DNA from 3 places in the Dyadobacter chenhuakuii genome. Region 1 is predicted to be linked to each of the others. Evidence: riboswitches for the same ligand, from Rfam matches in the RefSeq annotation. Region 1 holds a riboswitch; each other region holds the start of a gene.
The links. A riboswitch is a leader RNA that binds a small molecule or an ion and turns the genes downstream of it on or off. The one in region 1 is predicted to bind S-adenosylmethionine.
Positions count from the first base shown of each region.

Region 2: another riboswitch for S-adenosylmethionine. It lies ahead of NFI80_RS09560 (cysteine desulfurase family protein); the one in region 1 lies ahead of metX (homoserine O-acetyltransferase MetX).
Region 3: another riboswitch for S-adenosylmethionine. It lies ahead of NFI80_RS08915 (YceI family protein); the one in region 1 lies ahead of metX (homoserine O-acetyltransferase MetX).

Region 1 is NZ_CP098805.1:5,748,228-5,758,863, forward strand. It holds gene treA (alpha,alpha-trehalase TreA) at 1-1,544, opposite strand, end outside; gene NFI80_RS24130 (M20/M25/M40 family metallo-hydrolase) at 1,555-2,484, opposite strand; SAM riboswitch class I at 2,624-2,731, shown strand; gene metX (homoserine O-acetyltransferase MetX) at 2,856-3,905, shown strand; gene NFI80_RS24140 (glycerophosphodiester phosphodiesterase) at 4,003-4,773, opposite strand; gene NFI80_RS24145 (FdhF/YdeP family oxidoreductase) at 4,949-7,261, opposite strand; gene NFI80_RS24150 (DUF7009 family protein) at 7,264-7,632, opposite strand; gene fdhD (formate dehydrogenase accessory sulfurtransferase FdhD) at 7,629-8,462, opposite strand; gene mobA (molybdenum cofactor guanylyltransferase) at 8,467-9,057, opposite strand; gene NFI80_RS24165 (hypothetical protein) at 9,114-10,157, shown strand; gene mnmA (tRNA 2-thiouridine(34) synthase MnmA) at 10,289-10,636, shown strand, end outside.
Region 2 is NZ_CP098805.1:2,304,672-2,315,307, reverse strand. It holds gene NFI80_RS09565 (sulfatase) at 1-908, shown strand, start outside; SAM riboswitch class I at 1,008-1,101, shown strand; gene NFI80_RS09560 (cysteine desulfurase family protein) at 1,270-2,445, shown strand; gene NFI80_RS09555 (hypothetical protein) at 2,489-2,740, shown strand; gene NFI80_RS09550 (EamA family transporter) at 2,763-3,710, opposite strand; gene NFI80_RS09545 (UbiA family prenyltransferase) at 3,845-5,803, shown strand; gene NFI80_RS09540 (methyltransferase domain-containing protein) at 5,796-6,491, shown strand; gene NFI80_RS09535 (NAD(P)/FAD-dependent oxidoreductase) at 6,475-7,611, shown strand; gene NFI80_RS09530 (lycopene cyclase domain-containing protein) at 7,588-8,313, opposite strand; gene NFI80_RS09525 (sterol desaturase family protein) at 8,310-8,783, opposite strand; gene idi (isopentenyl-diphosphate Delta-isomerase) at 8,823-9,344, opposite strand; gene NFI80_RS09515 (phytoene/squalene synthase family protein) at 9,414-10,250, opposite strand; gene crtID (bifunctional phytoene desaturase/3,4-desaturase) at 10,254-10,636, opposite strand, start outside.
Region 3 is NZ_CP098805.1:2,163,783-2,174,418, forward strand. It holds gene NFI80_RS08885 (SusD/RagB family nutrient-binding outer membrane lipoprotein) at 1-685, opposite strand, end outside; gene NFI80_RS08890 (SusC/RagA family TonB-linked outer membrane protein) at 697-3,948, opposite strand; gene NFI80_RS08895 (cytochrome-c peroxidase) at 3,959-4,912, opposite strand; gene NFI80_RS08900 (protein-disulfide reductase DsbD domain-containing protein) at 4,930-5,388, opposite strand; gene NFI80_RS08905 (peroxiredoxin family protein) at 5,487-6,800, opposite strand; gene NFI80_RS08910 (hypothetical protein) at 7,092-8,402, shown strand; SAM riboswitch class I at 8,524-8,625, shown strand; gene NFI80_RS08915 (YceI family protein) at 8,836-9,462, shown strand; gene NFI80_RS08920 (TonB-dependent receptor) at 9,706-10,636, shown strand, end outside.

The sequences.
Region 1 (10,636 bases):
TTATGGTTTTTCATACGGAGATAAACACCATTGGTCCAGCCAAATCCTTCCTGAACTTCATACTCACCTCCTCCGGCGATCAGATTGGTGTCTGAAACATTGTATTTTTCGAGTAATTTGCCTGAATGCTTAAACTCTTTATCGACCAGCGTGAGCCACTCCGCGCACAGCTCGTCCGCGGTCCGGTGGAAATTATAATTGCGCAAGCCTTTGTAAGTGATCCATTGCAGCGGCGCCCAGCCATTAGGTGCATCCCATTGCTGCCCCGACTTGATCGTGGTGGTCAACAGTCCGCCTGAGCGCATAAAGTTGAGCCGGATATAACCACGCATATAATGTGATTGCGACTTGGTGGCCAGTTTGAAATACAAAGGAAATGTGCCTGCTAATGTGACAGCTTTCGTGAAATCCTGCTTCTTGAAATCATAATCCATGAAAAAATTCCGCGAGCTGTCCCAGAAATAGGTCTGTATAGCTGCTACCCTCAAACGTGCCTTTTCTTCATATTGCAGGTGCATTTTAGTGTTGTTATGCAACAGATATGCTTCCGCCAGCGCTTTTTCAAGGTGGTGCATGAGGCAGTTCAGGTCAACGGGGATAATGTCTGTGGTATGAATGCTCGCAAAGTCGTTTTCGTCTGCAAACCACCGGCTGCTAAAATCCCATCCCGACTCGGCGGCAGCTCTGATATGCCTGAAAGTAGCTTCCGGGGCCGTCCCAAACCGGTCCCGCGCCTCATTGCCCAATTCCACGTCTTCGCGGTAGGACTCCGGGCGGGGCGTGGCCTTGTCATCCCAGTAACGGTTCATTAAAGCGCCATTGGGAAGTTTTACGAGGCGCCGGTGTGCTGTAAATGGCTCGTGCGACGGTCCGTCGTTCTGCATCCAATAATCATATTCTTTTTGCAGTTGAGGCAAATAGCGTTTCAGGATTTCATTTCCGGCAATGTCACTGTATAGCCGGACCATAAGGGAAAAGAACGGTGGCTGGGACCTCGTGAGATAATAGGTGCGGTTGGCTGTGGGAATGTATCCGAAACTATCAATAAGATAGGCAAAATTATTGACCATACTCTCGATCAGATCCGTTCGTCCGGATTCTTTCAGGCCAAGCATTGTAAAATAGCTGTCCCAATAATAAATCTCGCGAAAACGCCCGCCCGGCACCACATAAGGAAAGGGAAGCGGGATCAGGGAGCCGCCACGTTCCTGGTTTTCGGGCTGGCGCGTGAGCACCTCCCATAATCTGCCAATGTTTTCCGACGTTGACGAGCTCTTATCGGCCTCAAAAGTAGACTTGATATGTGCAGGCATTCGAAAGTTCTGACTGATAAAAGCTTGTAGGTCGAATCCGGGCCGGTCCTGTTCCTGGTGATATCTTTCAATGATCAGAACCGGGTCTTCCAGCGGAATCGCGTCGGCGAAAGTTTTGGAATCTTCAAAAATATGGCTGTGCTGGATATCACGAAACAGCGACCCATACAAGTCCTCTGGTGAAACATGCGGTGAACCATACGTGAAAGCGGGTGCTATGAATCCGTACAAATGTGAGTGGTTATATAACAGTGGTAAATGTCAGCTTAGGCAGTTTCATTGCATTCTCAATGAGTTGTATATGAATGCCCAGAATGCCGGCAGCTGCATTATAATCGATTTTTTCCGGATCGTCCGTAGGCTTGTGATAGTCGTCGTGGCCGCCTGTGTGAAAGAAAAGCACCGGAATTTTTTTGGCATAAAAAGACCCATGATCCGAGCCGCCGCTTCCGGCCTTGTCCGTAAAAAACTTGGTATCGCTTTTCACATCTTTAAATATATCCGGCCATGCATCACTGGTCCCGTAACCGCCGATCCCAACGCCACGGCTGGCATCATAACGGCCAATCATGTCCATATTAGTCATGAAATTGATTTTTTCCAATGGTAATGTAGGATTGTTAACAAAATGACGCGATCCCAGCAGCCCCAGCTCCTCGGCACCAAATGCTATAAAGAGAAAGTTATAGGGTTCTTTGACATCATTCTTGGAAAAATAGCGCGCAAGTTCCAGCAAGCCTGCCACGCCCGAAGCATTATCATCGGCCCCGTTGTGAATTTGCCCTTCCGGCTTTTCTGCTTTCGAGCTTCCTTGTCTGCCCAGCCCCAGGTGATCAAAGTGAGCGCCAATGACAATGGTATTTGCAGCTCCGTTATCCAGAAAGCCGATGACATTATTTGTCTCGCGCAGACTGTCGGTAACAACCACGCGCCGCACTTTGGCCGTAAATGGTTGGTAAAATCCGTTGGTCCCCTTCGGTTGCAGCTTGTATTTTTTGAATTGAGCGGCTACATATCCGGCTGCTTTTTGGTTCTCCTTGCTTCCGGTTCCACGGCCCTGCATTTTGTCGGATGCAAGCTTGTAAACGTGTTTGGAAAGTTGGTCGGGAGCGGGCAGTTGGGCAAAGGCACTTTGGCAAACAAAACAAAAGAAGAACAAGTAATTTTTCATCGAACGCAGTATCATGAATGGGCAAAGATAAACCTCCCTGGATGCCCTGCAAAATAGAATTTGTGCTTTTGTTTGCATTTTCAGGCATCTGCGCTTAATATTGCAGGATCAAGTCAGTTGCTTCACCTTGTGTGCGATTGATTTATAAAGAAGAGGCGAGAGAATGGGCTCAATGAACCTCTGGCAACCTGCTACCACAATGGAGAAAGGTGCTAATTCCCACCTAAGTTATTAGGAGATATAAACTCAATTCGCGTGAACTTACAGTTAGAAATTTCCGTAAGCCGGATGGCTTTATTCTCGCATCTGCCCTGTGCATTCCACGGGACAGTCTGTTAAATTTTTGAATTAAAACCTGTGCTCTGGCACTTATGCAAGCGGAACAAAAAACATTTAAATATCCTTACGCCTACGCGCTGGAAATGGGCGGTGAATTGCCAGGCTTCGAACTGTCATACACCACTTATGGAACGCAGAATGCTGAAAACAACAACATTGTCTGGATCTGTCATGCATTAACGGGCAGCTCCAACGCGGCCGAATGGTGGGATGGCCTGGTAGGGGACGATAAGTTTTTTGACCCAGCCAAATATTTCATCGTTTGCGTGAATGTCCTGGGTTCGGCTTATGGCTCTACGGGTCCGCTGAGCATTAATCCCCGGACGCATAAACCTTTTTACAGATCATTTCCGACTATCACAGTTCGTGATGTGGTTGGTGCTATGGATCTGCTGCGGCAGGAGCTGGAAATTAAGAAGATAAAACTTTGTATTGGCGGTTCCCTGGGTGGCCAGCAAGCGCTCGAATGGGCGGTGGAAGTGCCCGATCTTTTTGAAGAACTGATCCTGATCGCCTCCAATGCACTGCATTCGCCGTGGGGCATTGCTTTTAACGAGTCACAGCGGATGGCGATTGAGGCGGACCCGACTTTTAATGATGGCACGGACGAGGCCGGAAGCATGGGTATGCGGGCCGCGCGATCCATTGCATTGCTATCATACAGAAATTACGACACCTATAATTTTACCCAGGCGCGTGATAATCCGGATCAGATCGATGATTTCCGGGCATCGTCCTACCAGCAATACCAAGGCGATAAGTTTGTGAAGCGGTTTAATGCCTATTCTTACTGGGTGCTTTCCAAGATCATGGATTCGCACAATGTAGGCAGGAATCGCGGCGGAATTGTGCACGCATTAGGCTTGGTTAAGGCCAAAACATTAGTATTAGGCATAAAATCCGATTTGCTGTTCCCATTATCCGAGCAACAATTTCTGGCCAGGCACATTCCGGACGCTGTTTTCCAGGAAATCGATTCGTTATATGGCCACGATGGCTTTCTTATTGAATATAAGCAGCTTACCCAAGTGATCAGGGCGTGGCAGGAAACGAATGGCAAATTGCAAACCGCAAAGATCTGAACATTAGTATCTAACATTAAGACTTAAGGAACATTAAGACATAAAAAAGCGCCGCTCAGAGGTTTCTCCGGGCGGCGCTTTTTGCGTTATAGTAATGCTATTTTGTTATTTTCAAAAGCAATTCCGGCTCGTTTGTGGTAATGTAATCGACGCCTTTTTCAAGAAACCATTTCATAGATTCTTCGTCATTCACCGTCCAGACATTGGTTGTCAGTTTTTTATCTCTGATATCGGCAATGTATTCTGGCTTTTTCTTCAACACATTCTGGTTGTAATCGATGCCATCCAGTCCTGCGGCTTGAATTTCATCCGGCGTTTTGTCTCCGTTCAGATATTCGACGTGTGCTTTCGGAGCCAGTTCTTTTACTTTTTTACAAACATCAAAATCAAAGGCAATGTAATCCGTAATGCCTTCCACTTTTAATTTTTTTACCATTTCCACACATTTGGTAGCCAGTGCTAGCGAGCGTTCTTTGCCCATCGAAGAAGTTTTGATTTCCAGGATCAGGCGTGTTTTCTTCTGTTTTGCGCCCGCTTTCAGGTAAGCTTCCAATGTTGGTAATGCCGTTCCATCTTCTAATTTGATCTGGGAAAGCTCCTGGGAATTGGTTTTTTCAATATGCGTTCCTTTGATCGAATGGTCGTGAAGCACATAAATGACCGAATCTGCCGACATATGCACATCAAATTCACTACCATAGCAGCCCAGTTTGATGGCATGCTCCAATGCGCCAATAGAATTTTCGGTTACGCCGGTATTTTTCCACGCGCCACGGTGCGCTATAACTTTGTTTTTATTTTGAGACATGCCTTCAAAAGCGGTCAGACTCAGCAAACCAACAGCAACAATGGATAAGAATTTTTTCATTTTTTTAAATTTGGACTTATATAAAAAGAACACATTAACCTGAATTTACCCTGAACCATGGTCCAAAGCAGATTCGAAAATTAAAGCTAGTTTCGGTCAGCGGTGTTAGCTCAATGTTAAGTTTCAAAAAGCATCTTCCTCCAAGTCGAATCTTTTTAAACTCCGTTTTAATGGTTCATGCGCTTAAATGCTTGCGAATTGTGAGAATAACCAGTTTGGAAGTCGGCGTGTTGCTTTTATCTGCCACGCTGTTAATAGGAACGAGGACATTCGTTTCAGGAAAATAAGTGGCTGTGCAACCTTCCGGAATCGGGTAGGGGACAACGACAAACTTGTACGCAACCCGCTCAATGCCGTCATAATGGTTATACAGATCCACCAGATCGCCGCTTTTCAGATCCCGTTTTGCGATGTCATTTTCGTTCATCAAAATCACGCGCCGCTCGTTGTGAATGCCTCGATAACGATCATTCAGGCCATAAATCGTGGTGTTGAACTGGTCGTGGCTGCGGATGGTCATCATCATCAGCTCATCCTCTTTCAGTTCGGGATCAAATAGCTTGCCGATATTGAAATGCGCTTTTTGAGACAATGTGTCAAAATATCCGTCCCGGTTGCAATTGGGTAAATAAAATCCGCCTGGCACGCGTACGCGCTCATTATAGTTATCAAAGCCTGGAATTGTCCTTTCAATGTCAGCGCGGATCACGTCATAATCTTCGGCGTAAATGTCCCAGTTAATCTGGCTTTTCCGGCCCAAAACAGCTTTCGCCAGCCTGCAAATGATCACCGGCTCACTCAGTAACTGATCCGAAACCGGCGGCAAAACGCCCTTGGAAAGCTGAATTACGCCCATTGAATTTTCACAGGAAATAAACCTGCTTTCACCCTTATGCATATCCATATCGCTTCTTCCCAGGCAGGGAAGGATCAGCGCTTGTTCACCCGTTACCAGATGGCTCCGGTTCAGCTTGGTCGAAACGTGTACTGTCAGGCGGCATTTGCTGAGCGCTTCGGCTGTAAATCTTGTATCCGGTGTAGCACTCAGAAAGTTGCCTCCCATCGCAAAAAATACCTTGGCACTGCCTTCGTGCATGGCCTTAATGGACTCTACCACGTCGAATCCGTGTTTTCTGGGAGGAGCAAAATGAAAGTTGCGCTCAATGGAATCCAGGAACTGGTCCGTTGGCTTCTCAAAAATTCCCATCGTCCGGTCGCCTTGCACATTGCTATGGCCGCGTACAGGGCATGTGCCCGCGCCCGGTTTGCCAATGCTGCCTTTCAGCAACAGCAGGTTTACAATTTCTTTGATCGTGTCCACTGCATTCTTATGCTGCGTCAGGCCCATCGCCCAACACGCGATAATCTTGCTTTTCCCGGCCAAAACGTCCACAACCTGCTGAATCTGGCCTAGCGAGATGCCGCTGATGCGTGCGAGTTCCTGCGCATCCAATTCTTTCAGATGCTGGATGAAGTCGCTATAACCTGCTGTATTATTTGCTATGAAGTTTCGGTCGAACACCATTCCCGGATTGCGTTTCTCTTCTTTAAGCAGCAGTATTTCGATGGCTTTCAGCAATGCAAGATCACCGTTGATTTTGACTTGCAGGAAAATGTCGGTCAGGGCGGGATTAGCTCCTAAAATTCCCTGCACTGTTTGTGGATTATTGAAACCCATCAAACCCGTTTCAGGCAAAGGATTAATTGAAATGATCGTCGCGCCATTCGCTTTCGCCTTTTGCAATGCGGTAAGCATGCGCGGATGATTGGTCCCCGGATTTTGTCCTAAAATCATAATGACCTCAGCCTCGTAAAAATCATCGAGTTTCACGGAGCCTTTCCCGATGCCCAGCGATTCCCCCAAAGCAACGCCGCTGCTTTCATGGCACATATTGCTGCAATCGGGCAGGTTATTGGTGCCAAATTCGCGTACAAAAAGCTGATATAGGAAGGCGGCTTCATTGCTTGTCCGGCCGGAAGTGTAAAAAACGGCCTCGTCTGGCGATGCCAACCGGTTCAGTTCCAATGCAATTTTTTCAAAAGCAGCTTTCCAGGAAATGGGCTGATAAAACTTCCCGCCTGGCGGCAGAAACATTGGCGCAGCAATCCGGCCTTTGCCGCCAATTTCATAATCAGACAGCTTTCCTAATGCTTCCACCGAATTCTGAGCAAAGAATGTCGCGTCCAGTTTCTTCAATGTTGCTTCCTCGGCAACCGCCCTGGCGCCATTCTCACAATATTCCGCAATGCCCGAGCGCTCATCGTCCGGATCGGGCCATGCGCAGCTTGGGCAGTCGAAACCACCTTTTTTATTCAGGTTAAAAAGCGCTTTCATGCCACGCTGCACACCTGCCTCGCTAATGGTTTTCTGAAAACTGGAAACAACAGCCGGAATGCCGGCAGCCACTTTCTTGATCTCCGTTTTTTTGAGGCCGGTTAATTTATCGGGATTTTCAGCCCCGGCAACATTACGCTGGTCATTGGGCATGGTTAACAGGTTTTTGCAGGGTTTTCATAATTATCCGATTGATCCTCAGTAACATTATCCAAGCATTTGAAATCTTTCTCAATCAGTAATTTCAAGCTGCCATTGTTGCCAAACAACATTTCTCCGTCATAACCTACCACATTATTGTCCGCCCATCCATCGGTCAGTTGTTCAGGAATGTGTAACAAGATCTTACCATTCCGGAAATCTGCGGTGAGTTCGGAGACGTCAGCAGATTTTTTTACGCCATAAATAAATAGAGAATCACCAAATGGCGTGACTTCTTCGAGATAACCTTCTGTACTGAGTTTTTGGATATCAGTCCTGCTCAATCTATAACGCACAGAATTGCGTTGAATGCGTATTTTCATAATTCTGAAATTCTTTCGAAACCTGAGTAAATATTGAACTTGTCATTTTTTAAAAAACCAATCAGCGTTATGTTGCTTTCTTCGGCCAGTTTTACAGCCAGGCTGGACGGCGCACCAATGGCGGCCACCACCTGAATGCCAGCCATCCCGGCTTTTTGGATCAATTCGAAACTTGCCCGTCCGCTCAGAAGCAGGATTTTGTCGGCAAGCGGGAGCAGGTCGTTTAGCAGCGCATTTCCAATCAGTTTGTCCAGTGCATTATGCCTGCCTACATCTTCCCGCAAGGCAATAAAATCTCCGTTAACATCAAAAAGCGCCGAGGCATGCAGTCCGCCGGTGGTTTCAAAAATACTTTGCTGCACATTCAGCTGATCTTTCAATGAGAAGATAACTTTCTTGCTTACCAGCAACGTGTTATCATCATTTTGATACGCCGAAATCGTCTTGATTGCATCAATGCTGGCTTTCCCGCAAACTCCGCAACTGGATGTGGTGTAAAAATTCCTTTCCAGCGAATTAATCACGGGCACAAACGCTTCGGCCAGATTGACAATCACTTTATTTTCATCAGAAATATCATTTGCAGCCGCCTTAACCTGGCTTTTTTCTGCAACAATGCCTTCCGTAAACAGAAAACCAACCGCCAGCTCATCGTCATTGCCCGGCGTCCGCATCGTTACAGAAATACTTTTTTTGATCTTTTTTCCGGATTCAATGTAGGAAAGCTGAATTTCCAGCGGTTCTTCCACAGCCAGGTCGTCTTCCGCATCCTTGTTGCCGCTGCTGGTTATCACCCTGATGCGCTGCTGCGCTATTGCATTGATTTCCATTTAATTAATTTTCATGATGAACATTGAGAGCCGCTTTAACCTGATCATAAGCCTCAGGAGAATCGACACTGAGCATTACTTTTTCTGATACTGGAATGTATTTTTCAGCATTAATTTCCCTCAAAAAATGCTGCAAACTGTGATGTCCGCGCTCGAAACGTTCGAGTAGAAGCGGCGCCGCATCCTGCGCATACCAAGCAAGTAACGGCTCATATTTTTCTTCGGAATTGTAAAAAGCCGCGGCAATAGTGCCCTTTTGGATAGCGGATAAAAAATCGGAAAGAGCATCCGCCGTAAGGAAAGGGTAGTCACAGCCTGCTATCAGAAAGTCTGCATTCGGGTAAGTTTTAAATGCTGAAAGTAAAGCGGCCATCGGGCCAATGTCTTCAAATTCAGGTAAGTCGGCCAGTGTTTTTTTATTTTCAAAAATCGAAGATTGTGTGCGGTTGCAGGAAATAAAGACTTCGTCACACAGCGGTGAAAGGAGATTTATCACACGATCGGCCTGCGTAATGCCAAAATATTGCAGCTGGCTTTTGTCCGTGCCCATTCGCAAACTTTTCCCGCCACAAACTGCCAAACCGTATAATGCCATAATTCTATAACGAAAGTCTCGTCTAATTTAATCATTATAAAATGTTAACTTCCTCTATGGAACATGGTGATGTTAAAATTTTAAAGAAGAAGCCAATTTATCCCGTCAGCGCGGAGCTGCGGAAATATCTGCGATTTTACCAGCGCGATGCAAAGTTGCCGGTGGGCTATGTTGACCTGCTCAATTTTTATGAGTCTTTTCCGGTCATGGATAAAAATGGCAAGGATACCCTGTGGGAAAGTCCGCTCTATCCACCTCATGAAATCGACCGGTTGCATAACGGCCTAAAAAAAGCTTACGCCATGCTGAAAGCATCAGGTAACCTGCGCATTGTTGAGCACAAATACATCGACCGCATTGATTATTGCAAATTCGGAAATTCCAATCCGTTTAGAATCAAGATTGTAAACCGGCTGAATGACATTTACGACTATTTTTATGTCAAGAAAGCAGACGCATCCAGGATTTATGGCCTGGAGCTGGAAGAAATTTTTTCTCCAAATCAGGTCAATTATCTGGTGGATGGCGATAGTCTGATCGAAGAGCACATTGCGGGCATTCCCGGTGATGAATTTGCCAGGACACGTTTACGCGAGCCCGATTATAACCCGATCCGGATTGCCAAAGAATTCGTGAAATTCAATGAACGCTGCATGATCACACTGCTTGGGGACATGCGTTCCTACAATTTCGTCATGCAAATCACCCCGGATTTCGACGATTTCCAGTTCCGTCTCCGCGCCATCGACTTTGACCAGCAATTTTATGAAGGCAACATCAAAGTGTATATGCCCCAGTTTTTCAAAGAAAACCGGCCATATGTGGAGCTCGCCATGGAATATCTGACCGATAAAACCGTGCTGCAATATCAGCAGGAAGAGCAATCGTCGATCATGTACCAGGCCCGAAGCGAAAGATACCGGCTCAAAGAACTTCGCGACGTTTCGATCAAGGACAACATTTCAACCATCGACAACATTCACCAGCTTCGCGAAGGACTGTTCAAGCATTATTCAGACAATCAATATCATCGGTGTGAAAGCATGACCGACATTATTGAATTGAATATAAAGAATGTCATCCGGCAGGTGAATGCTTAGCGAAATTGCGGGCCTGCGGATTATAAATCTTACCTTTGCATTTTATAAGGAACAAATGTTGGCTGAGTAGCTGTTAAAAAATTTCAACTTAAACAAAATCGGAAGGCATTCAACCTTCGCAGATTCCCGGAATGAGCAAACACGGACGTATTTTGGTCGCCATGAGTGGCGGCATCGACAGCTCTCTTGCAGCTGTTATGTTACACGAACAAGGTTACGAGGTCATCGGCATGACCATGAAAACCTGGGATTACGCCAGCAGCGGCGGCACCAAGAAAGAAACCGGCTGCTGCTCCCTTGATTCCATCAACGACGCACGGACTATTGCTGTCGAATTGGGTTTCCCACATTACATCCTGGATATACGCGCTGAATTCGGCGATTATGTAATCGATCATTTTACAGGCGAATATCTGGAAGGCCGCACGCCTAATCCTTGTGTTTTGTGCAACACGCACATTAAATGGGATGCTTTGCTC
Region 2 (10,636 bases), 2.5 Mb from region 1:
TCAAAAATCTTACGCCGGACCAAGGCTTGGGCAGCGCACTTGCCTGGCATGCAAGCGAGGGAGCGGATGAAGAGCAGACAGACGGAATGGTCGCCAGCGAGGCTATCAAATTATTGAAGGAAAAGAAGGCCGGGCCATTTTTCCTGGCAGTTGGTTTTTATCGCCCGCACTCCCCTTACGTAGCGCCAAAAAAATATTTTGACCAATATCCACTGGCATCAATCCCGCTTCCGAAAGAAATTCAAAATGACCTTGACGACGTTCCGGAAGCAGCAATTTCCACCAAACCGGCACATTTAGGCCTTTCAGTAGCGCAAAGAAAAGAGGCGTTGCGGGCCTATTATGCGTCAATTTCATTCATGGATGCGCAAGTAGGAAGGGTGCTGGACGAACTGGACCGGTTGAAACTGACCAATAAAACGATCATCGTTTTGTGGAGCGATCACGGTTATAATGTAGGCCAGCACGGCCAGTGGATGAAGCAAAGCCTTTTCGAAAATGCTGCGCACGTTCCATTAATCATCTCAGTGCCTGGCGGAACCGCAGGAAAGGCATCGGGCAGGACGGTGGAATTACTGGACATTTACCCAACATTGGCTGAGCTTTGCGGACTGATGCCTACCCAAAAACTCGGCGGCAAAAGTCTGACATCATTACTCAAAAACCCGGACGGCATTTGGGATAAAGCTGCTTACACCCAAGTTCGGCGGAATAAAATTACTGGTCGCAGCGTAAGAACGGAGCGCTTCCGTTACACGGAATGGGATGGAGGAAAAGCCGGCGTGGAATTATACGACCACCAAAAAGACCCCAACGAATTCACAAACCTCGCCAAAGAAAGCACCTACATTATCACGGTCAATGAACTAGCCATGCTCCTCCAAAAAGGCTATCCGGAAACCAAATAAACGGCGGGTAATCTGCGCATCAAGAATTTTCTCAAAGAAATTTTTCGCTCTTTTTGGATCTTTAAAATCTTTATTACATCTTTGTCTATCGAATTAGTAGATTTATAAAGAAGGAAGGGAGAGGTTAGGCTCTATGATCTTCTGGCAACCTATGACTTTTTAAGGTGCCCCAACCTAATTCTAATGATAAATCTGAGAATCCAACCACCGGAGTAACAGAGTACAATCGAGTTAAGGAAAGCCAGAGGCTTGTCCGTGTATGTTCGTTACGGTTTCGTTTTTGGCGGAATTGTTACGATTATCCAGGCAAGGTGCGGCATTTGGAATCAATAAACTGATAACATTTAACACTTAGATCAACATGGAAATTTATTGTGATAACGCCGCCACAACTGCACTGGATCCGGAAGTGATTGAAGCGATCCTTCCATTTTTTGCCGCCAGCTTCGGCAACCCGTCGTCCACTCACTGGGCAGGACGGAAGGTGAAAGATGCGATAGAAGATTCGCGGAAGCTGGTTGCGAAGGTTTTAAATGCTTCTGCGGAAGAAATATATTTTACGTCCGGAGCCACCGAGGCCATCAACCTCGCCATATCCGGTGCGATTGCGAAATATGACATTAGCCATGTCGTGACAAGTAAAATTGAACACAAGGCCGTTTTGCAAACCATTCTCCAACATGAAAAATCGGGTGATATCGAAACGAGTTTTGTGCAGTTGGATGAGCGCGGCAATGTTGATCTTTACCATCTTGAAAACCTTTTAAGAGCCAATCCACAGACATTGATCTGCCTGATGCACGGCAATAATGAAATTGGAAACCTGACAGATATCCACGCGATAAGTAAACTTGCTCAACGTTATGATTCCATTTTTTTTACGGACACCACCCAGACAATCGGGAAGCAATGGATCGATCTGACCCAGACGCCTATCGATTTTCTGGTGGGTTCCGCCCACAAATTCCATGGACCGAAAGGCGCCGGATTTATCTATATCAATAAAAAACACCGCATTCATGCGCAAATTTTTGGCGGAGGCCAGGAAAAAGGACAGCGTGGAGGGACAGAAAATGTGACTGGCATTGTAGGGCTTGCCAAAGCGCTCGAGGTGGCATACCGCGACCTGGACAGCAACCATTCCGTAGTCAGCAAGTTGAAGCAATATATGGTCTCCAAACTGGCGATCAGTGGTGTGTACGGCATTTGTTATAATGGCGAAAGTCACTCTCTTGAAAACAGCATGGTGAACATCCTGAACGTTTCATTCCCATGTTTGGCTGCGGGCAGTTTGGTTAAAAGTCTTGATAATCTGGGCATTGCAGTTTCCGGCGGCAGCGCTTGTTCCAGTCAGGGCAGCTCGCACGTGATCAGCGCGCTTCCTTGTCAGAAGGATAAAGAAAATGTCCGTTTCTCGTTTAGCAAATTCAACACATTCGATGAGATTGATCACATTGTGCAGGCCGTTGTGAACATTTATAATGCCGATCCTGCATCACGCGGCCAGTCACGTTTCCGTCTGGAATTAACGCATTGAGCCGGAGGTTCTTCAATTATTAGCCACGATAAAAAATACTAAAATGAGCAAAATTTTCTTTCTCAAAATCATTTACAGAAGTGCTGTAAGTCTCCATAAGATCACATCCATCGTTGAATCGTTTAATGGTGCGAGGATCAAACACCTTAACTTTATCAGCAAGGGAAGGGTTTTCGTAGGCGTCATTGCCTTCGAAGCTTCGCAACTTATTGATTTTGAACGTATCTTTAATTTGATCAAAAGAAACAGGGACATTTCGGAGGTGGAGCAGATCACAGAAGCTTCCTTGTGTTAACTGCTCATATTCCTCCAAGAGATCAATAAGCGGATACGACTTGTTTTGGCTTGCGATATTTGTGCAGATTGATCAGCAACACGCTGCCGAGAATGATGACCAGCCCGACTATTTGCAGGACAGAAATAGATTCGTTTGCAAAAAATATCCCCAAAAGGACTGCTACGACGGGATTTACATAGGCATAAGTGCTAACCTTGGTTGCTGGCTGGACTTTCAGCAGCCAGACGTATGCTCCAAAACCGGCAATCGACCCAAAAACAATCAGATATAACGTTGATAGCCAGGCTTCCATCGGAATGGATGCAAGATTCAGGGTCGCCAGTTCGCCCGAAATAATGCTGCCTGGGAGGAAGGCAAATCCGGCTGCCAGCATTTGCCAGGTTGAATTGACACTTGCGGAGTCGGTGCCTGACTTGTATTTAGAAAACAAAGAACCACCAGCCCAGGCCATGGAGCCAAAAACGACGAGCGCCATCGCGAACAGATCGCGCGAACTGTTCATGGACGACATCGAAATCATTATTTTTTCACTGAATAACAGCACTACCCCGGCAAAACCGATCAACAGACCTACAATAGTCGATTTGTTGCTAAGATTTTCAGACCATTTCGGTTTATCCAGGACGATAAACCAGAGTGGAGATGAGGAAATCATAATGGCGACCATTGCGCTGGGAAGAAACTGCTCAACCCATATCACAATGCCATTGCCGATAAAAAGCAACAAAAGTCCGGTAATGATCGCAGGTTCGATCGCTTTGAGCGAGAACACGTTTTCACCTTGTGCAACACTCCACGCCAGCATAATAAGCCCGGCAATAATGAAGCGGAAAGCGCCCAGGAAAAACGGCGGAAAACCTTCCAGCGCCCGCTGAATGAAGAAGTAAGTCGATCCCCATACGATGTAAACGGTGGCAAAAGCCAATACCACCATAAGGGTGGAAGGTGCTTTACTTTGTGCTTGCATGATCTTTTATTTTTCTGGTATGACTAATTGTTATTCCTCTTTAACCGATTCCGGCACAATGGTGTTCCTGGCAGAAAGTATATTGTATCTGTGACAGCCTCAAATGTTCAAAAATTTTTTTCTTAAATTGGGCCATGGGCATTGATGGCAATACAATTAAACTTCTGCGGATTCCTTTTTCTTTTTTCCTGATGCCGTTGTTTCTGTTTGCTTACAGTCAGGCAGATACGGTTGTGCATCATCACGCACTCTTCGCTTTTTTGATCATTCATCTGCTGATTTACCCGGCTAGTAATGGTTACAACAGTTATGTGGATAGGGACGAAGAAAGCGTTGGCGGGCTCGAAAAGCCTCCTATGCCTACGGCCGCACTCTTTTACCTCACCATGTTTCTGGATTTTACCGCGATCGTTTTAGCGTTCCTTTTCGTAAATACATTGTTCGCTTTTTGTCTGGTGCTTTACATTGCAGCGTCGCGGGCATATAGTTCCCGGCAGATCCGGCTGAAAAGATATCCGGTTATCGGGTTTCTGACTGTTGTGATTTTCCAGGGTGCATTTACCTACTATATGTCCATTGCGGGTGTTTCAGAAAGTGCGCTGATGCTGAGCAGAGAGCATATTTATGTGCTTTTAGCCTGTTCTTTTCAGATTGCCGGCGCGTATCCGCTTACGCAGGTTTATCAGCACCAGCGGGACCTGAAAGATGGGGTCGTTACATTAAGCTATAAGCTCGGTTACCGGGGTACATTTCTGTTTACGGCGGCGATGTTTCTGCTGTGCAATGTATTTTATTATTTGTACTTTACATCGAAGGGCCTTGGAATGGTTTTTTATATTATCCAGGTGTTCTTCCTGCCGATCGTCCTTTATTTCAGCTATTGGTTTTACCTGGTTTTGAAGGATAGGAGTGAGGCGAATTTCAGGAATACCATGCGGATGAACTGGATAGCAGCCATCTGCATGAACAGTTGTTTCATTATTTTAATTGTAATTAACAGAATCCCTTTGAGTTATATATCTGCTATTGAGACAGCCGTTCCCGAACATTGTTACTCGCAGGAAACGTTGACTTCATTCTACATGAATTCGACAGAAGACATTACCAATAAGAGAAAAATCAAGATAGTAGCGGGGAAAACAGGCATAGCGAACCGCTATTCTGTGATTGCCGATTTTGATAAAGCGCCGGAAGATTATCAGTTTTTTAACAAAACGGCCACATTACTCCCGGAACCGACATTGACCCAGCGTATGCAGCTTTATCAGGAGCATGCCACGGAACTTTCCATAAGTGCTATCAAGAAAATAGATGGATTTGCTGAGATGAAAGGCCGGTTAACGCACTTGATAACAGTCACTTGTACGGGCCTGTTTGCGCCCGGACTGGACGTGGAATTGATGCGGGAACTGGACCTGAATCCTGCCATACAGCGCAGCAGCGTAAATTTTATGGGATGCAATGCCGCGATTATTGCGCTCAAAAATGCCGACGCCATTTGCAGAAGCCAGCCGCGCGCGAAAGTGCTCATCGTCTGCACCGAGCTTTGCACGATACATTTCCAGAAGCGATATAATGATGATTACCTGCTGTCCAACCTGATTTTCGGAGACGGCGCAGCAGCGGTTTTGGTTACTGCCGAAGCGGGATCAGATTATGCGCATCATGTTGAGATAGATGCATTCAACTCCTTGATCCTGCACAATGGGTATGCCGATATGGCCTGGCAGTTGTCGGAAACCGGCTTCATTATGAACCTGACTTCCTACGTGCCTGACCTGATCCGGAAAAACATAAAGCCGATGCTGGAAAAGATCGGTCTTGCGCCGGATGCATTTAAACATTGGGCTGTTCATCCGGGTGGAAAGCGCATTGTGGATGATTTTGTTGCTGCTTTGGAGCTGGATAAAGGCTGTCTGGCAGCCACTTATGATGTGCTTAAAAATTTCGGAAATATGTCGTCTCCTACGGTCTTGTTTGTATTGAAGCAAGTCCTTGAAACGGCTAAGCCGGAAAATATAGGCAACAGAATCTTTGCAGCGGCATTCGGGCCAGGACTAAGCATTGAAACGATGCAGCTGCGTTATGTTTAAACACCGCAGCCAGGATAAGGAGCTGCTTGACCAGGAGGATATTCCATCGGTCGACTTGTTCCAGAATTTAAGGGAACTTGACTTCATTAATCATTGGCTGGGCGGATATAACATTTCCTTTAACGCGCTAAAAAAGGTTATTAAGCCAGGAGAATCACATATTCTCGTTGATATCGGATGCGGCGGCGGCGATACATTAAAGCGCATTGACAATTGGAACAAAAAGGAGCGCCATGCGCTGGATTTATATGGTGTTGACATTAAGCCTGTTTGCATTGCCTATGCAGAGGAAAACCTGAAAACAGCGCCGGTCAAATTGATTTGTGACGATTACAGGCACATTTTCAGCCATTTGAAACAGGTTGACATTATTCACGCATGTCTTTTCTGCCACCATTTAACAGAAGAACAACTCATTGAACTTGTGCGGTTTGCATTGAGTAGCAAGGCGGTTTTGGTTATTAATGATCTGGAAAGAAATCCTTTCGCTTACTATTCCATTAAATGGCTGACGCAACTGTTTTCTAAATCTTACCTGGTCAAAAACGATGCACCGCTGTCAGTTTTGCGGGGGTTTAAGAGAGCAGAATGGTTGGCGATCCTGAACAAAGCCGGAGCAATTAAATACACCGTTCGCAACAAATGGGCATTCCGACATGAAGTGATTGTTTATGGAAACGCAAGCTAAAACGTACGATTGCGGCATTATCGGCGGCGGATTGGCAGGCCTGTGCCTGGCTATACAGCTTGCGGACAGGGGTATTTCGGTGGTTTTGTTCGAAAAAAATCAATATCCATTTCATAAGGTTTGCGGCGAGTACATTTCCATGGAAAGCTGGGATTTTATTAAAAGCCTGGGTTTGAATTTGGATGAACTCAATTTACCCATCATTAACAAGCTCAGAATCAGCTCCGAAAAGGGCTTTATGCTTGAACATTCCTTGCAAATGGGCGGTTTCGGGATCAGCAGATTCAGCCTTGACCACGCACTTGCAAGCATTGCAGCCGCAAAAGGCGTCGCTGTCGTGGAACATTGCAAAGTGAATGGACTGGAAAGGGTTGGTAATGAAGGTTTTGTAATCAAATCTTCGGCTGGGGATTTCAATGTTGGCGTGCTGTGCGGCAGTTATGGAAAATATACCCCGCAGTTCCTGGCGCGCAACTTAATGGACACCGGGAATGAAAGCGATAATTATATCGGTGTGAAATATCACATTAAAACGGATCTGGCACCTGACCGCATTGAGCTGCACAATTTTAAGGACGGCTATTGCGGAGTTTCAAAAGTGGATAAGGACTGGCATTGCCTGTGCTATCTGACCACATCCCGGAATTTGCAGGAAAATGGAAAAGACATTCAGGAAATGGAGGCAAATGTCTTGCATAAAAATCCTTTTCTCAAAGCATATTTTACTCATGCCGAATTTGTTAACAAAAATCCATTGGTAATCAGCAACATCCATTTTTCCAGGAAACAAACACAAACTGACGGCGTTTTCCTCCTGGGTGACGCGGCAGGTTCTATCACGCCGCTCTGCGGCAACGGCATGAGCATGGGCATGCGCGCTTCCAAAATTCTGGCCACCGAGCTGATCCGGTATTTTGAGAAAAAGCAAAGTATTGACAGCGTCTCGGCTAACTACAAAAAAGCATGGGACCACGCTTTTGGACGCAGAATTACAGCCGGTTATTATTTGCAGGGATTGTTTGGGAAAAGAACTACAACCGATCTGGCCCTGAGAGCCTTAAATAATTTCCCGGGCGTTTTGAAGAAGCTTGTGTCCTTAACCCACGGAGACCGTTTCTAAGTTTTCTTTCTCGGCAACGGGATATTTGGAAAGGAGATATTCGAATAAGAATGTGTTCAGAAGCAACATTAACATGCCGTAAAAGACGTCCTCAAATGGGATCGTAAATATCCGGATACCCATATTCTCTGCATTATTATACCAAACAACCGGCTCGTCCAGTCCCGATCCTGTTAGAATCCCGTTTACGATAAAGAAAGGAATCAGCAGGAACATGTGCGAGAAATAGAACAAGCTCAGCCATCGCGGCTTGACAATAAATCTCAAAAATAATAGAAACGCCACCAGCCCAACCGCTGTCCAGGACGTATAGTAATGATCGTAGAAAGTCACGCCCATGGCCAATGTGAAACACAAGAAGATGGCCGTAATCAGGTTCTCGTTTTTAAGCTTATAATCAGTTCCGAAATAGATCCGGAAGCAGTAATAAGTGAAAAGGCATGCGTAGGGAATGCAGATGAAGAACAGAATTTCTTCAATAGGAAGCCCAAACAGGTAAGTGCCGACGAGATATTTCGGTGTAAATCCCCACACGGCGATTTTTGTAAAATAGCTGTCCCATATCACAAAAGGAATTAATGACAGAATAATCGCCGGCCAGAGCAAATGCCATCTTTTATACAGCTGAATTTTGGGATGAAAAGAAAACAGCAACGGAACAGCAATTGCACCAAGATCGACGAGCAGATATAGGAAGTTCATTTGGACGCCGTGTTTTTCGCTTCCCTAAAATATTTTAGCGGCACCCAGAGCATCCCAAAACATTCGCCCTGATGCTTTCCAAGGTGCTTATGGTGCATTTTGTGCGCGCGACGAATGGCTTTCAGATAAACCGAATCCGTGTTACGGAACATTTTAAAGCGCTGGTGAATGAAGATGTCATGCACCAAAAAATAGGTGAAACCGTAGATCGTAATGCCCAATCCGATCCAGAAAAAATGATTAAACCCTTGATTTACACCAAATAAAAGGCAGAGTATGCCTGGCGTGGCGAAGATGGCAAAGAAGTAATCATTTTTCTCAAAAAAATCGCCGTCATCACGCTGGTGATGATCGTGGTGCAAAAACCATAAGGCGCCGTGCATCAAATATTTATGAGCAATCCACGCCACACATTCCATGCCAATAAATGCGGCCAGTACGATCAATGTATTTACTATCCAGGGACTCATTGTAAATTCAAGCTGTCAGCTTCCGGCAGTGGCCGTCGGCTATTGTTTTGGTTTTATTTTGTCGGCTACTTCGGCGAAACAAATCTTGAACCACTCGGTGTAAGCCTCCGGTTTCTGGTTCATATCTGCCTTAATATCAGCCATTTTCATGTATTTATAATCATTCGCCTCACTCACATTGATGTTCGGCTCGTCGTCTGAAATGCCCCAGAAGACGTGGTCGAGTTCGTTTTCTGTCAGCCCGTTTTCGAGTTTAACGCGATATTGGAAGGTGAAAAGAAACTGCAAATCGGCCGAAATGCCCATCTCTTCCGAAAGTCTCCTCACGGCTCCGTGATGCGCGGATTCTGCCGGGAGCGGGTGGCTGCAACAAGTATTGGACCAAAGCCCTTCCGAATGATATTTCCCGAAAGCCCTTTGCTGCAAAAGCATTTCACCATTTGAATTAAAAATAAAAACTGAGAAAGCACGATGCAGAACGCCTTTTTGATGCGCCTCTAACTTTGGCATAAGGCCAATTTCCATATCGTCTTCATTCACCAGCACAACTTGATCAGTCATAAAATCGCGTTTTAGGTTCGTGGCTAACAGTCCAATGTTCAGCTCCTTTGTTTAACTAACAAAAAAACGTCATAAAAGGTCGAACTGATGCCTTACCAGCGAACGAAACATGAGTCCTACCTTGTCATGATCCGGAATCCTGATCCGTGCGTTCATTACTTTTTCGGGCGGCGTTTCCTTAATGCGCAGGAAAAGTTTTTTGTAATAATAATAAGCCAGATAAACGCCCCTTCGTGCACCGCTCGGGAGCCGCTTAATGCCGATCAGCGCCTGCTCGAATTCCTCCTCAATCTCCTGCTGGATCTTTTCCTTCTCTTTGCTTGAAAAATGATCAAAATTCACGCCTGGAAAATAAGTCCGGCCAAGATCCACGTAATCCGCTTTCAGGTCGCGCAGGAAATTTACTTTCTGGAACGCGGATCCCAGTTTCATAGCGAACGGTTTAAGCTCATCAAATTGCTGCTGATTACCTTCTGTAAAAACCCTAAGGCACATTAAACCAACCACTTCCGCAGAACCAAGAATGTATTCATTATATGAATCCGAAGTATACTCCGTCTTCATCAGATCCATTTCCATGCTCTTCAAAAACGTGTCAATCAGCTCCCATTCAATGTTATAAGTATTTACAACGTGCTGGAAACTGTTCAGGATCGGGTTAATACTAATCCCGTCGCGGAGCGCTTCCACCGTATCCTGACGGATTTTGTTCATCATGAACTCCTTGTTGTAGTCATGAAAACTATCCACAATTTCATCTGCAAGCCTGACAAAGCCGTAAATGCCGTAAATGGGTGCCCGCAAAGCCGGTTTTAGGAAATAAATGCCCAGCGAAAACGACGTGCTATATAGTTGTGTGGTTGTTTTGCTGCATGTCGCGGAAAGGTTGTCGTATAAGCTTTTCATGACTTACTTGTTTAGGTATTTTTGAAGTTCAGTAGCCGCAATGCGGCCCGAGATGATCGAAGGAGGAACGCCAGGCCCGGGAACAGTCAGCTGACCAGCATAAAAAAGGTTCTTAACCTTGCTGCTTTTAAGTTTTGGTTTGAATATGGCCGTCTGCATCAGCGTGTTGGCAAGTCCGTATGCGTTTCCTTTATAAGCATTGTAATCACTGATGAAATCTGAGACAGAATAACTCTTTTTGTAAACCACATGTGATCTGATGTCCTCGCCCACAAATTTTTCAAGCCTATCCATAAGTACGTCAAAATACTTTTCCCGGATCGAATCGGGATCATCCAGATCGATGGCAATTGGCATCAGTACAAATAAATTCTCACTTCCCTCGG
Region 3 (10,636 bases), 2.4 Mb from region 1:
TTATGCCGAGCTGCGCTTCTTTGTAAGCATTTGCATAGTCTCGCACGTCCAGATAAAAGCGCGCTTTGAGCGTATGTGCCACGTCGATCCATTTAGTCGTATTTCCGCCGAAATGAATGTCGGCTACCCCAGGCGTTGTTCCCTGGTTGGTTTCCAGGTCTGCGATGGCATCATCGAGCAGCTTTTGTAACGATTTGTAAATATCCTCCTGCTTGTCAAAAACCGGATTTGGGAACTGTGCAATGTCGGCAGCCTGCGCGAAAGGCACGTCGCCCCAGCCGGAAGTTGCCGCACCCGCTGCATGCGCCTTGACCACTTTTGCAATGCCCGCAATAACGCGGTTATTGGTTAGCCTGGCCTGTTCTTCTAACAGTTTCGTTTGCTGCAATACGCCGTAGTAAATGTTCTGCCAAGAAACATTGAACAGTCCACCCGAGGCATTGTAAAAATAAATGTCGCGGTACTGGCGGTCAATGCCAGTGAAGTAACCAGACCAGAGTCCGGCAACCCGCGCAGTGTGACCTTCGTGAATGCTAATATTTCCGAGCTGTAAACCTGTCAGCAATAATGTCGCCGAGGCTTGTGCAGGGTTATTGGGATCGGTATTGAGCTCGTCCACAACGCTTTCGCAGGACAGCAAAACCATCAGTAGGGGAATAAAGATACATCGCTTGAAGCGTTTCATACTCTTAAATTTTAATAGGTTAAGCGCAAAGTCAGGATGAGCGAGCGGGTTCCGGGGGAGTTGAACCAATCCATATTTCGGGCTAGCGGGTCGCCGGTCAGGTTGGTATCGGGGTCAATGCCTTTGATTTTTGACCAGAGAAAAAGATTTCTTCCGGTTACCGAAAAATCGATTGATTGCAGCGGAATCACTTTGCGGAATTTCTCGCTGTCCAAATGATAGCTCAAAGACAATTGCCGCAGGCGCGTCCAGCTTCCGTCGCTGATCATATGCTCTTTCAAGTCACTGAAACCGCCGCCGATCGAGGTGTAATAGGGTTCGTCGAGCAGCACCGGTCCACCGCCGAAATCGTGCAGATTACCGCGGACGGTCGTTCCTGCCGCAAACACTTTCCCCGTATAGTTTTTAACATCCTGCGTCAGTGTTACCTCTTTGCCCACATCGGCATGTGTACCAAAATTATACATCACCGCGCGGGTACCTTCATAAAAATCACCTCCCTGTGAAGTTTCGAACAATACGTCGAGCGTGAGTTTTTTATAACGCAATGTCGTGCCCAGTCCACCGCGCCAGTCCGGATTCGGGTCTCCGATGATGCCACTGATAGAGGCCAGCTGTGGAAAATTGTTTTTGTCCAGCGCGAGTTTCCCATCTTCTGTCCGCTGGTATTTTCCATACCAAAACACGCCCACCGGCTGACCTTCTACGGCGCGCACGTCGATAGAACCGCTGATGCCAGTCAGGAATAAGGAGCTGGTTCCCGCAAGGTCAGTCACCTTGTTTCGATTGCGATTCACATTAGCATTCACCGACCAGTTAAAATCCTTAGTGCGGATCAGATCCAGCGCCAGATCAGCCTCGATGCCTTTATTTTGCAGTGTGGCCGCATTGGTATATTTACTCACAAAACCTGTTGAGGCTGGAAGGGTAACGGGAATCAGCAGGTTATCGACTTTATTTTGATAATAGGTAAAACCAAAACGGGCTTTATTGTGCCAGAGCCGCAGGTCTGCCCCGATCTCATACTCCGTTTTTCGTTCCGGGCGCAGCTTATCGTTTCCCTGCTCTGGACTTTGCAGGAATGCGCCGTTCCCATATTGCGAGCCGGCAATGTTATCACCTAAAATCCCTTGCGAGAATGCGGCTGCCAGGTAATTTGTCTGTGTTTTGTAAGGCAGGGGCTGCACGCCTACTACTCCAAATGACGCCCGCAGCTTGCCAAAGTCCAGTCCTGAATTTTCCAGAAAAGGTAGGTTCGAAAACTGCCACGCAATATCTGCTGACGGATAATAGAATGTGTTTTTCGCATTTTTACCAAAAGCCGAGCCAGCCTCCGCAGCCAGCGAGACATTTACAAACACCGAATTGAATACGGATAAACCGGCCGTGTTGTAAAAACGCGCATTACGGATGTGCGAGCGGACTGTGGTTGGTGTGCGGTTAGCGGAAGTGGCGTTCGAAGGATTGGCCGGAGCGTCGGGAATGATAAAGTTTTTAACGTCCAGATTGTCGTTCAGATAACGCCGGTCATTGACATTGAAGCCGATCACGTAAGTCAAGGCATAATGTTTACCAAAGTCTTTCACAAAACGCCCGATCAGATCCGTGTTTAGTTCCGCTTCTTTGAACAGCCTGTCGACAAACTGCCCACGTCCATTGTTGCTCAGATCGTTAACCGGGAAATAATCCAGCCGCTCGTCGGTGTAGGTGTCATAACCTGCCCGGGCGATGAGCTCAAACCATTCAACCGGCTTGATGCCCAGCTCCACGCTGTTCAAAAACCGATTGACAGAAGAAGTGTATTTCTGTTCATGAAGCGCCCATACCGGGCTCCCGATCAACGGGTTTGCAGACGCACCAAGGTAACTTCTGTACGTGCGCTGGCGGTTGAACTCCGGCGAGGCCGACGGGCTGGCGTAGTAGGTTCCTTTGTAGTCGGATACATCGAAATCAGGCGCATTTCTAAGTAAACCCACAGGCGCGCCCGAATTATTGTTTCCCCTGCCCTGCCTGTTGGAAGTGATCCTGCTCATTGTAGAATTGGCAGCAATGCGGAAAACATCAGTGAACTTGCGTTCGGTGTTGAGTTTAAAACTGGTTCGTTTGTAATCGCTCGCGCCATTGAAAACACCTTTTTGATTTAAATGTCCGGCGCTGAAATAAAATGTGGATTTTTCGGTTCCGCCGCTAACGCTCAATGTGTTGTCAGCCGCAGTACCGGTGCGAAAAACCTGGTTGTAGTTCGATTCGTTGAAGGTTTCCCTGGAATTTTTCGTGACGATCGGATAATGTTTGGTCCCATCCTGCGCTTCGAAATAGGCTCCTGTCGTATTCAACTCGTCGGCCGCTCCGGAGCGGTCGGCTATTTTGTCTCCCCAGGAATTGGTACCGGCAGGATTGTATTTACCTCCCGCTCCCTGCCCGAATGTGTTTTGTCTTGCGTGAAATGCATTCACCTCATCAAAAGAATACGAAGAATTGAACGAAATGCTCAGTTTTTCGCCGCTGCCCTTTTTGGTCGAGATCACGATCACGCCGTTGGCGGCACGTGAACCCCAGAGCGCTGCGGCGGATGCTCCTTTCAGGATCTGGACCGAGGCAATGTCATTGGGATTGATATCGTTCAGGCGCGATTGCTGCGATACATTTCCCTGCGAGCCTCCCTCACTTGAATTGCTCAATGGAACACCGTCCACAATAATCAGCGGCTGATTATTGCCGGTAATGGTGCTCAGTCCTCTGATCTGAATGAAGGATCCCGCTCCGGGGTCACTGCTATTTTTATTGATTTGCACGCCAGAAGCCTTACCAGCCAGACTGTTTATTAAAGTCGGTTCACCTGAGGCGGTAATCGCTTTTGCGTCGATTTTGGAGCTGGTCGCTGCCAGTTTATCCGAGCTTTCCTTAAAACCAAGCGCAGTAACGACGACTTCGGAGAGCTGCTGCGACGACTCTCTCAGTGCAACATCAACTTTGGTTCTGGTACCAATCGTCTGCTCCACCGGATCATAGCCGATAAAGGAAAACACGAGCACATTGTCGCTTTCATTGATACTGAACTGGTAACTGCCATTTGCATCGGTGGAAATACCCTTGCTGGATCCTTTCACGACCACATTCACACCGGGTAGCGGACTATTGTCCTGAACAGACGTCACTTTGCCGCTGACTACTTTTTCTTGCGCAAAAGCGATATTAAAATCGACAGACGCAAGCGTACAGAGCAGCCACAAGCTGCCGGCTTTTCGTAAATTTTTATACATAGATATGAGCTTATTTTTTCTTGAACCGGTCGTCAGTCAATGCCTCCAGAAATGCTACAATGTCATCAACTTCGCCGTCGGAGAGGTTGAGCGAGGTGCCCAGGGACAAGTCGCGTTTGATGCTGTTACTGACAAATTTGTCGGGTGTGTTATAATATTGAACGACTTCTTTGAGTGTTTTGAACATCGCATTGTGCATGTACGGTGCAGTGACGGCCACATTACGCAGGCCGGGCACTTTAAACAGACCGATGTGAGCGCTGTCTTTGGTGACTTTGAACCGGCCGGGATCAGTCAATTCCTTTCCATTAAAAAGGCCAATGTTCTTAAAACGATCGGCAGTAAAGTCCTCGCCGGAGTGGCAAGTGGCGCAACCCGCCTTACCGATAAACAGTATACGTCCGCGAACCGCTTGTTCAGACATCGCCTTTTCATCCCCGTCCAGATATCGATCGTAAGGTGTGTTGGTGGTTTCCAATGTTCGTTCGAAAGAAGCGATTGCACTCAGCAGATTTCTTTGGTTTACCTCTGTTTTAAAAATCTTTTGAAAAGCCGCGCTATAGAATGTATCCTGCTTTAAACGCTCTACAGCCTGTTCGACCGGTAGGTCCATTTCGTCATGGGCCAACAATGGGCCAAGTATCTGCTCTTCCAGCGAAGCCGCCCTTCCATCCCAGAAAAATTCTGTACGCCCCGAAAGGTTCGTTAGCGCCGGGCTGTTTCGCGAAACTCTGGTTCCTTTATCACCCACACTGAAGGCAGCGGTGTCAGCGAACGCAAATTGTGGAATGTGACAGGAGGCGCAGCTGATGGCTTTTCCTCTTGACAAAATAGGGTCGGAAAATAACTTTTCACCCAGCTCTGCCTTCGTGGAAACGTCATTTTCCTGATGCTGAAATGCCACAGTTATCACAAAAAACAACGCAGCCGAAAGAACGGTAACAATTTGCTTGACTTTGAACATGCTGATGAATTTCTGTTTCAATTAATCCGAAAAGACTCCTGGAAAGGAATGCAAAGGCCGTCTTCGTTGCTACACAAGAGCCCCTTTATGGTTCCCGCAACATTAAATCCGTTTTTTGAAACCTTAATTTTCTGCCGGAACTGTGCCTTCTCGGTGAAATAGGTGTACTGCACATCCCAGGTGGGGTCAGTCGTTTTTTTGGGCTGAATAGGGTTAATGGTGCCTATCAACTGATACGAATCGGTTTCCACAAATTTGAATTCAGTAGGAAGCGGACCGATTTCGTTTTTGAAATCACTGGAATAGAGCTTCCAATTTTTATCAATCGAAGCTGAGAAAATGAGCTCGACTTCATCACCTGCTTTCGCATTTTTGCTAGAAACGGATACATTCCATTTAGAGATGTCAGAAGGTTCCTGGGCGAAAACATTTACAGATGTAAGTAGAAAAAGGAAGAACAATTGCTTAAACAACATACTCGTGCGGCATTAAAGTGAAGGATTAAACAACTGCAAAGTGAGAACTCTCCCTTGCAGTTGTTCAGATTACCAGTTAGCGTACCAAATCACCCTTTTTATTTCCCACTTTTCGCAGGAGTAGTATTGGCCGACGAGAAAGTGGCCGGAACGGGCTCAGCGATTAAAGCGTCAAGATCCTTATTCCATTTGGCAACATAATCCTCGAAATATTTTCCGGTAACCGTGCCGGTGTAGCCCGTGTGGATCTGCTTTACCTCGCCATCACGACCGATGATGATCGTGGTTGGAAATGCCATCATGCGGTTCAGTGCAGGCAGTTTTTCGGAAGCGACCTTCTTGTCTGCAATGCCGCCGAAAAGAATGTCGTACTCAATGCCGTACTTTTTTTTCAATGTGCCCAGCGTGTATTTGGCATAAGCAAGATCGTCTTTTTGTTCAAAACCGATCGCAATCGCTTCTACGCCGCGCTTTTTGTTTTCTTTAAACCAGGGCGAAAGGAAAGCCGTCTGATCTGTGCAGTTCGGGCACCAGGTGCCGATGATTTCGACGATCACCACTTTACCTTTGTATTTGTCATCGCTGAGCGAAACTTGCTTTCCGTCCAGGTCAGGCAAGGTGAAATCCAGTTTGGTATATCCTTCTTTCAAATAGGTCAGTTTGTATGGGTCTGGCAATGCTGCCTGTTCGTTCTTGGCACCTTCAAACTTGGTATTGTCGTAAATACCCGAGCTGATTACACCCGTGATGGAGCCATCTTCATTAATTTTTCCTTTATAAACCCTTGGGTTAGGACCAGAAAAATGGGAAAGCACAAATTCATCGCCTTGCACAACGCCTTCCAGCTCGCGGCTGTCCCCTACTGTTGACATTACCACGCCGGTCAGTTTGTTTCCTTCTTGTTTGAGAAGCGCTACATTATCAGGCATTTTGGCTTTGCTGAAAACCTGCAAATCCCATTTGCCGCTCAAATTGTGTTTGGTAGGCTGCTCTTTGCCTTTTTCTACAAAGCGATAATCCTTGCCATGCTCGGCTGAAAATGGCAACGAATTCCCCCGGAAGCCAGGCACCAGGCTGCGGTATTCACCTGTAATCTTTCCGTCTGATTCCACCTTTGCGACCAATGCTGCATCATAAGTGTTCATTTTTACAAAAATCGAATCCGCGCCGATTTTTGTCACATGGAAATCGTCCCTTCGTGAGCCGTTCAGCAGCGTCAGGATCGGATCCTTTGCGTTTTTAGCATTGTACTCGAAATTGAATGGAATGTGTGTTTCGCTAATTACAAACTCCCCGCGCCAGATACCCTGCTTGGGCGATTTAGCACCAGGCTTGTCTGCCGTTGCTGCAAAACTGCTTAAAAGCGTGGCACCTGCCAAAGCCACAACCTTGATCTTGTCGTTGATTTTCATACAACTTGTGTTGTTAAAATGGATAATAGTTAACATATATTCTTGCCAGACAAGCTGAAAGAATCCTCACTGGACCGGAAACATTTGCAGGATTTTTTCCGGTATAATTGTTAACCTATCAAAGGTGGTTTTTAAAAGGTCGTCGTTAGACTTGTACAAATGTAGATCACATCTCTATTAAATTTGTAGACTTAATAGAATAATTCGATTTCATACCACCAAACGGATTGCACAGCAAAAGTCTGCCTTCTACTTTTGTCAGCGTCAATTCATTCACATTTCATTTTTACAATGTCATTACCGAAAGCACCTTCGGCGTTTCCCAGCTGGAAAACGCGCGAAAAGATTGCATTGCGCGCCGCGCTGATTTATGCTGTTATTAGCACAGTACCCTTTACGCCTGAATTCTACCAACAGGATTTCGACGCAGGTTTCAATGTAAATTCCTACAAATTCCGATGGCTGGATGCGCTCTCGCAAAACAAGCCCTGGTTTTTCGAGAGTCAGGAAGGCAAGAACTACACGGGATGGTTCGTCACAGTCGTCATATGCCTGCTGGCAGGATGGGCTTGGGACCGGCTCGACAGAAAGCGCATTGATTTTGAGAAGCTGTATTACTGGTTTTACACCGCGGCGCGCTATGGCATTGCGCTGAGAATGTCCTGGTTTGCTTGGGCGAAAGTGTTTCCGGTGCAAATGCCGTTTCCGACAATCAGTCAGCTGAACACCAACCTGGGCGATTTCACTCCGGGTAAGTTATATTGGCTGACCACCGGCGTATCGCCGTTTTTTGAAGTTTTCGCGGGATTTTTCGAGCTGGCGGCAACGCTTTTTATCCTTTTCCGGCGGACTACCACACTCGGGGCCCTGATGATGGTGGCTATTTTGGTGCCGATCTGGTTTGTTAACATTGGTTACGACGCGGGTGTGGAGCTTGCGAGTTTGCACATTCTCACGCTTTCGCTGATGCTTTTGGTGCGGGATGGCAAACGGTTTTATGAAATTTTAATTGAGCACAAGGCTGTTGCACTGACATATGTGCCAAAGATCACCTTTGCCCAAAATTGGAAGAATAGCGCCCTTCTTGCGTTCAAATATGCATTCATTTTCCTGTTCATCATTCATCGCGGTTACAGTTACGGGACCTTGTATGCGAGTGGCAAGACCTTCAAACTTCCCTTGGATGATGGACTTGCCGGATTTAGCGGGTTCTATCACGTGGCTGATTTTAAGCTGAATAGCAACACAATCCCGGATGCGATTGGAGACACCACGCGCTGGCAGAATGTCGTATTCGAGAAGTTCAATTCCATCAGCATTAAAATTGACAAGCCTTTCAAGCTCAACACGAAGAATTCAATCCGGACCACGGAGTATTACGGCAATATCGGCCGGTATTATTATGGGTATTCTGCCGATACGATCCATAAGTTGTTGGTATTAAGAAACCGCGCTGACACGTCGAGCAAGCTTCTTTTGAGGTATGAAAGAGTTGATCCAAACAAAATTCTTTTGTCAGGGACAAACGAAGCGAAAGACTCGATTTACGTTGTTTTGAATAAGATTAACAAGAAATATCCCCTTGAAGAAAAGCGCAAATAGCATTAGGCGACGCATTTCCTGGTGGCATGATCTCGAAATAATACTATTGAGTTTTGACATTCCGCAAAAGATGACTTTACCTTTGCATCGTCTTACGATTACTACCTGCAAAGTAAAAGTGGATTTATAAAGAAAGAGGGAGAGACAGGCTCGGCGAACTCTTAGCAACTTTCCAGGGTGGAATCAGTGCTAACCTGCCTAACATTTTTAGGAACTATAAATTTACAAATCATGTCCAGAAAAAGCATCCAAATCCGCCCGGTCCCCTGCGCAACCAAATGTTGTCCTGAGGACAAATGGAGAAGCTAATCAGCTTAAACTGAGTAATCGTGTCTACCGAACATTAAAACGCCTATTCGCGTTCGATAGCATTATTTTATCACATTTAGTCTACAAAACCAATAGACTTAATATTTTAACCATTCAATTTATTATGAAAAAGACCATTTTATCCGCATTGTCGCTCGCTACACTTGGCTTGGCATCTTTCACAAATACTGTAAAAGAAAATCCGTACACAGTAGACACACAGAAAAGCAAGCTGGTATGGAATGCTAAAAAAGTAACCGGCGAGCATTCGGGCCTGGTTCCCATCAAGAGCGGCACGTTACTGGTAGACGCTGGAAAATTAAAGGGCGGCAACTTTGAAATCGATCTGAAAGATCTCACAGTAACTGACCTGAAAGACCCTGAATACAACAAAAAACTGACCACACACCTGAAAGGCGAGGACTTTTTTGCTGTCGAGAAACATCCAACCGGCAAGTTAAATATCACCTCAGTAACGCCCTCCGGTGCAAATAAATACAATGTGAAAGGTAAGCTGACGATCAAAGGCATTACCGAGGATGTTGCATTTCCGGCAGAGGTGACTACAACAGGGAAAAACCTGACAGCTAATGCGAAGATCACGATTGACCGCACCAAATACGGCATCAAGTATAATTCCAAAACTTTCTTTTCCGCGATTGGCGACAAAGCAATTGACGATACTTTCAACCTGGACGTCTCGCTTATTGCAACAGAATCTGCTTCTACAACCAAGGCTAGCGTGAAGTGATATTGCCTCTTGTTGTACTATAACATTGCTTCTGATTTGGCGACGGAGGGATGACGGGTTTACTTGTCAAGTCAGCATGTGCAGGAATTCGGACAGGAACTGCAGGCTCCCCAGCCCGAAGAATGGACATCGCTGCGATTCCGTCGTCACCAAATCAGAACACCAATTACTAACGTATAAAGTTGTGCGTTATTAGGGTTCCATGCGGGCTATCGTCAGATGAAGCCATAAACACCTCTTTGAATGAAAAGATATATTCTACTATTATTTGTATTTGCCGCCTTTAAATCTTTCGCCCAGCAGCGCATACTGAACGGAAAAGTAACAGATGCCGTGAGCGGCGAAGCGTTGCCAGGTGTAAATGTGTCGGTAAAAGGCACCAGGCAAGGCACGCTGACTGATGCAGACGGAAAATATGCATTGAACCTGATCAAAGGGGAAACACTAGTGTTTTCATTCGTCGGCTTTTCCGCGCAAGAAGCTAAAATATCAGCTGAAAATCAATACGATATCAGTCTGCAACCTAGCTCGCAGCAGTTAGGCGAAGTGCAAGTGGTGGGTTCCAGAAATGCGAACCGCACCAAGCTGGATTCTCCGGTTCCGGTCGATGTGATCGATTTGAAACCACTTTTGGAATCAGCGCCGCAGGTCAGCATTACACAGCTTTTACAATATGTTTCACCTTCGTTTCATTCGGTAAATGGCAGCAATGCCGGTGATGCCGGTTCTGCGCTGAACCTCTCACAACTAAGGGGTTTGGGCGTGGATCAGGTGCTGGTTTTGGTGAATGGAAAACGGCGGCACAAAAGTTCAAACATCAACTGGGGCGGGCTTGGAAACGGGGCCACAGGTTATGATCTGAATTCGATTCCGACCGCCGCCATCCAGCGCGTTGAGATCCTCCGTGACGGGGCAGCTGCGCAATATGGTTCGGACGCAATTGCAGGCGTTATCAATATTGTTTTGAACAAAACAACTGAACAACTGACACTTAGCTCAACGGCCAGCACCCGGCGAAGAGGAGACGGAACCACCACCCGCACGAATGCAAACTACGGATTCGCACTGGGCAAAACAGGCGGTTACCTGAATGCAACCGCGGAATTCGCCACGCAGGCCATTGCGCTTTTACCTGGAAATGATCATGCCGGCTTATACTTGGGCCCTATTTACG